2 regions of the Enterococcus gallinarum genome follow, and region 2 is predicted to be linked to the other one. Evidence: predicted binding sites of a transcription regulator. Region 2 holds the regulator's gene; the other holds the start of a gene.
The links. The regulator CtsR, encoded in region 2, represses protease genes until heat stress. The targets are predictions, from matches to a motif close to TTGGTCAAAAAAGGTCAAANA.

Region 1: clpP (ATP-dependent Clp endopeptidase proteolytic subunit ClpP) is a predicted target of CtsR. The motif match lies at 1,851-1,871, and genes of this name have one in related genera.

Annotation. Positions count from the first base shown of each region.
Region 1 covers NZ_CP050816.1:3,413,427-3,416,734, forward strand. The annotation lists gene miaA (tRNA (adenosine(37)-N6)-dimethylallyltransferase MiaA) at 1-196, opposite strand, end outside; gene HED61_RS16490 (glycerophosphodiester phosphodiesterase) at 196-939, opposite strand; gene HED61_RS16495 (hypothetical protein) at 1,252-1,770, opposite strand; gene clpP (ATP-dependent Clp endopeptidase proteolytic subunit ClpP) at 1,950-2,540, shown strand; gene HED61_RS16505 (gamma carbonic anhydrase family protein) at 2,625-3,167, opposite strand.
Region 2 covers NZ_CP050816.1:644,115-647,422, reverse strand. The annotation lists gene HED61_RS03130 (ATP-dependent Clp protease ATP-binding subunit) at 1-1,194, opposite strand, end outside; gene HED61_RS03125 (CtsR family transcriptional regulator) at 1,200-1,667, opposite strand; gene pknB (Stk1 family PASTA domain-containing Ser/Thr kinase) at 1,907-3,308, opposite strand, start outside.

The DNA of each region.
Region 1 (3,308 bases), 660 kb from region 2:
CGCGAATATCGATCAGATGATGAGGGATTCCTTGCATTTCTGCAGCTGTTACCTTGGCTGTCCCAATATCTAAGCCACGATAGATCTGCATGGAGTCGCCGCTGATCACTTCTCCCTGATACTTTTTCGCCAGTTCGATGCTTAAGGCCGTTTTTCCAACCGCAGTCGGTCCGACTACCACAATCACTTTTTCCATCAATGAGCTTCCTCCTGAACCTTCCTTTGGACTTCCCGGACTCGCTCAGGAAAATTGGTAATAATTCCCGTGACCCCTACTGTAAGACAGTGACGAATTTCCGCTTCTGTATCGACTGTCCAAGGACGAATGGCAATCGGATAATCCGCGATCTGTTCCTCATGTTTCTTGACCCACTCATAGGCAGGATGAATCCCTTCAATGTAAGGGCGCGACAATGCTAACGGAGGTTTCGCCTCCGATTTTCCCATAATAAAGTCAAAGGTTGCTTGCGGTTCAATCGCATACAATCGATCCAATGTGTCAACATTGAATGAACAATACCAATGAGTAAAGGGCCAGCTTTGACTGGCTAACAATTCAGATACTTTCTTTTCGATCCCTTGATACTCGTAATGGTCTGTTTTCAATTCAATCGTTAAAATACCACGATAATTCTTTGCTGCTAAAAGATCGAGGACTTCCTTCAACGTCGGCACTTTTGTGGCGGCATAATCTTCTGAGAACCAGCTGCCGGCATTCAATTCTTTTAGTTCTGTCAGCGTTTTATCACAAATTCGGCCTTTGCCGTTCGTGGTGCGATCGACTGTTTCATCATGCATTACGATCAGGTGACCATCCTTTGATAGATGAACATCTAGTTCAATGATATCGGCTTTGACCCGAACTGCTTCTGCAAAGGCTGGTAACGTGTTCTCTGGACGGTCTCCACTACTGCCACGATGGGCAACGATTTGTACCATTTGTTTCACTCCAATCTTTTTCTATTTTACCACGGAACCCCATAGAACCAAACTCCTACTCCTTGTGCCATCCTCATTTTCTAAAGGCATCGCTAGGATTTGTATATATCAGAGAATCAACAAAAAAAGAGGCTATGACAGAAGTTTTTCCACAAAATGATCCTCCCAACAATCATGAAATTGCTCCTACTCTGCAGCAGGTCTTCATCAAATACACGATGGAGAGCGCAATTCCGTTCACGTCCTTCGGATCATCTCGTTGCAACTTCTGTCACAGACTCAATGTTATAGCCCCATTCTCGATTGACTCGACTATAATGGTTTAGAAAAATAAGTTAATGGTTCATTGGTCAAATTTTTCATTTGCGTTTTGCGCTCATTGACCATTTCAGTCAGTGTATCCAAGAAATTCTCCATGATGACACGACCGCCTTTATACGTATAACCGCCGATCTTCACCGTTTCTTCTGGTGAAAGGATCACTCTGCGGGTACCGATTTTCTTGAAAAATTCTTCTAAAAAATAATTCGGCAAATAAAAGTTATTCTGTGCAGCAAAAGACTGTAAATAAGCAAAATCATCGATCGTTATATAACAGTCATCGAAAGCATCGAAACTGACATATTCGTCCATCAGGATCACCCGTTTTTGTAAAATTTCGCTGATTTTCCGGTTCAATTGGAGAAGTGTCTCGATTTCTTTGACTTTATGCTCCAACAGCCGTCGCCGTTTTTCTTTTTGTTCATCGTAACGAATTCTGAGATTGAAGATGATCGTTACTAATAAGGCGCCTACTAATACGCCGATAAAACCTGCAATCGCTACTGCCATTTTCTTCTGACCCTTTCATGCTTACTTTCTTTTTATTGTATCATAATTTAAAAGAGAGGCAAAAAAGATAACGAACTTTTTATTTGACCTTTATTGACCTAATGGGTATACTTACTTTTAGATATTGCAAAAACTTTGTGCTAAACTATATCTATATCGATTTTTAGGAGGACTAAAAAATGAATTTAATTCCTACAGTCATTGAACAATCATCTCGTGGCGAAAGAGCCTATGATATCTATTCTCGTCTATTAAAAGACCGCATCATTATGTTAAGTGGTCAAGTAACAGATGATTTAGCCAATTCGATCATCGCCCAACTTTTATTCTTGGATGCACAAGATTCTGAAAAAGATATCTACTTGTACATCAACTCACCAGGCGGAAGCGTAACAGCCGGACTAGCAATCTTTGATACCATGAACTTCATCAAAGCAGACGTGCAAACGATCGTTATGGGGATGGCTGCCTCAATGGGTTCATTCTTATTGACAGCTGGTGAAAAAGGCAAACGCTTTGCTTTGCCAAATGCTGAGATCATGATCCACCAACCATTAGGTGGCGCACAAGGACAAGCAACAGAGATCGAAATCGCAGCTCGTCACATTTTGCAAACTCGCGAACGCCTAAACAAAATCTTGTCTGAGCGAACAGGTCAACCAATCGAAGTCATCGAAAAAGACACAGACCGTGATAACTTCATGACTGCTCAAGAAGCAAAAGATTACGGCTTGATCGACGAGATCATGGAATCAAACAGCTTAAAATAATTCATCCATCAAAAAACCAGCTGTGCTGAAGCACGCTGGTTTTTTTTGCGACATTAAACGAGATCCGATTGACTTCGCTTGCCATTAATAAACATATTTCCCTTGCAAGTAGTCTTTTCCCAAGGAAACATAATGGGCGATATTGGCTTTGTTTTTGGCAATTTCTTCCTCTGTCAACGGACGAATCACTTTAGCAGGACGTCCAAAAGCCAGCACATTGGGCGGAATGATCGTTCCTTGAGTAACTAAAGAACCGGCACCAATCAAACTGTTTTCACCGATAACTGCATGGTTCAAAACAATGGAACTCATGCCGATTAAGGCCCCTTTTTCAATCTTACAGCCATGAAGCATGCACTGATGACCGACAGTCACATCTTCTGCAATGATAGTGGGTGCATCATGATCCACATGAATGATCGTCCCATCTTGAATATTGGTCCGCTCACCTACTCGAATATAATTTGCATCTCCCCGCAAAACTGCTTGGAACCAGACAGTCGCCTCACTGCCGATGGTGACATCTCCGACGACAGTCGCATTTGGCGCGATAAAGTTTTGCGTACTAGCAGTTTCTGCGTTTAGTTGATTTCGTTTTTGGCTATTTGTCTCTTTTTTCCGATCCATTGTTAAACTCCTTTAGGATTTTTCTTTCTCCACTACACTTTACTACTACACTTTACTACTATACTTTACTACTATACTTTACTACTATACTACTCTATTCCTGTACCCATGATACCATGAATAACTATGAAAACCATGAAT
Region 2 (3,308 bases):
TTTGTCCGGCAACTGCCGTGAATTGATATAGCGTACCGACAATTGGACAGCGGCATGCAGGGCATCATCTGAAATCTCTACGCCGTGATGCTCTTCATAACGGGGACGTAATCCTCGTAAAATTTCTTCTGCTTCTTCTGGCGTTGGCTCATCCACTTGAACACGGGCAAACCGTCTTTCCAATGCAGAATCTTTTTCGATATACTTTTGATATTCATCTAAGGTCGTAGCACCAATTGTTTGTAATTCTCCGCGGGCTAATGCAGGTTTTAATATATTCGATGCATCGATAGCACCTTCCGCACCACCAGCACCAATCAGTGTATGCAGCTCATCAATAAATAAAATGATCTGTCCATCTTGGTAAATTTCGTCGATGATTTTCTTCATTCGATCTTCAAACTCACCGCGATATTTCGTGCCAGCTACTAAAGCACCCATATCTAACATCATTAAGCGTTTGTTCTGCATATCTTCTGGTACTTCACCGTGAATGATTTTTTGTGCCAATCCTTCAGCAATAGCTGTTTTACCAACCCCCGGTTCCCCTACTAAAACAGGGTTGTTTTTGGTCCGGCGGCTTAGGATTTGAATCAATCGTTTCACTTCTTTTGCTCGACCCACTACTGGATCTAAGCGTTTATCTCTTGCCAATTTTGTTAAATCTCGAGCTAGTGAGTCCAGCGTCGGCGTTCCTTGTGCTTTTCCTTGAGGACGACGACGACCCGCACCACCGGCATTTTTTGTGTCATTGATACCCATTTTTTTCTTTAATAACTGCCGCATTTTAGCCAAACTCAAACCTAAGTTCAACATGATTCTTGAGGCTAAAATATCTTCATCCCGAAGCAATCCTAACAAAAGATGCTCTGTGCCGATTTGAAGAGCGCCTAAACGCTTAGCTTCATCTCCAGCGTAAACAAATGTTTGCTTCGCTCGTGGGGAATAGGCTAGATAGGCATTCTCTGGATATTGGCGAACAGTTCCGTAACCTGTTAAATGCTCGATTTCTTCGCGAATATCATTTTCAGTGATATTCATTTCCCGTAACGTTTTGCCGGCAATGCCATTTTGTTCAATGACTAAGGCAAGCAAGATGTGTTCTGAACCTACGGACTGATGTTTAAAGTACTTTGCTTCTTCCTGTGCGATCGTCAGCACAGCTTTCGCTCGTTGTGTAAATAGTTCATCCATCTCATTCACTTCCTGTCTTCATAACTTAAACGTTCTAAAATTGCATGGAGCAAGTCTGCTCGTGTTCGATTTTCATAAGGAGAACGTCCTAATACTGACTTCGCAATGACGGTCAACAATAAATTGCCCTCACGCTTCGACAGGATTCCTTCCTCATAAAGTTTTTGGATTATTGCATAAGCATCTTTTTCCGAGATGGTTTCATCAAATAATTGATTCATTTCTTCAAGGTAGTGGTGGTTATCCGTGATCTTTACTTTTTCGATACGGATATATCCTCCGCCTCCACGTTTGCTTTCAACAGTATACCCTCTTTGAATAGTGAAACGGGTATTGATCACATAATTTATTTGTGAAGGCACACAATTGAATAAATTCGCCATTTCAGCTCGGCGAATCTCGATTGTTTCGCTGTCTTCAAGAATTTTCTTCAAATATGCCTCAATCAAATCGGAAGTGTTATGATGATTCAATTCATTCCCTCCCTTGACTAATTCTGACCTTCATTATACCCAATTTTTGAAAACTTGAAAAGATGTACGCCTAGAGATGCGGAATTACTAAAAGAAACTTAAACAGCTAGCTCTTTTTTCGCATCACAAAAAAACTATCCGCATCTTCAAGTGGTTACTTCTACAGTCTTTGGTTGCCATCTCACTGCGACCTATAGAGTAAACTTAAAAATCATTCGGATAGTTTTTTCAGCTATTGATTAATCTTCAGAGCTCGTTGAACTCGTACTTGTTGATTCACTGCTAGCGGAGGATTCACTCGTAGAGGACTCTGGTTTTGGTCCTTTAGAAATAGTAACATTTACTGAAGAACCAACAGCCACCGAAGTCCCTTCACCTGGCGAAACATCTGTGACTTCTCCAGCCGGAACAGAATCATTGTAGCCCGATTCTTCTTTGATCGAATATTTTAACCCAGCCTCATTTAGTGCTGCTACAGCATCATTTCGACTCTGTCCAATGATTCGTGGCACATTAACCATCTCTTGACCGCTGCTGACTGTCAGCGTGATAACAGTTTGAGAGGTAATGACTGATTCTCCTGCTCCTGGCGCTTGATTAATGACAGTCCCCACCGGTTCATCGCTTGGCGCTGATTGTTCATAAATATTTTCGGTTGGAACTCCTTTTGAGGTCAATGCCGCCCGTACATCTTCGATTCTTTGACCATAATAGTCTTCCATTGCAAACGATTCAGGTCCCGTGCTGACTACAAAAGTAATGTCATCCTCTTTCGGAGAAACTTTCTCGCCGACATCTGGTGATTGGCTAATGATCAGACCTTCTCCGATAGCATCACTGGATTTGGTCTCTTCTTTGATTTGGTCTTCTGAAAAACCTAACTTGATCAACTCGGCTTTTACATCTTCAAAATTTTTCTCTTCATAGTTTTTTAAGGTGATTTTTTCAGTCCCTGAGCTGATATACAAAGTGATCTCGCTATTTTTTTTGACTTCGGTTCCTTCTTGTGGATCCGTTTTAACGACATTGCCTTCTTCAATCTCATCGTCAGCAATTTCTTCGGTTTCATCAGCAACTTTTAATCCTGCTGCTTCCAGCTTTTCTCGAGCAACGGTCTCTGTGTCTCCGCTGACTTTAGGGATCTCAACATCGCCGCGCCCTCCGCCAAAAACAAAATAGCCGCCAATGACCAGCAGCGCTGCAATAACTAGTATTGGCAGGATCAGCCACCATTTCTTCCGCTTCTTCTTTGGTTTTTCTTGTTTCTGGTCTGCGGTCTCTTCTACTTCTGGCTCCGTCACTGCCGGTTCTGCAGGCTGTTCAGCTATCATTTCATCGGTAATAGGGGTCAGCGCTCGAGTTTCATCGTTTAGCGCATGTGGCTCCCACCTTGGTTCATTCAAGCGCTCAGGTGACAGGGCTGTTGAAAGATCTTCTCGCATTTCATCAGCGGTCTTATAACGATCGGCTTGCTCTTTCGCTGTTGCCTTTAATACGACATTCTCTAATGATTGAGGAACATTTTTATCATAGATACGAATAGAAGGGATCTCATCTTGAAAATGTTTTAAGGCAATTGTGACAGCGGACTCACCATCAAAAGGAACTTTCCCCGTCAGCATTTCATATAGGATGATTCCA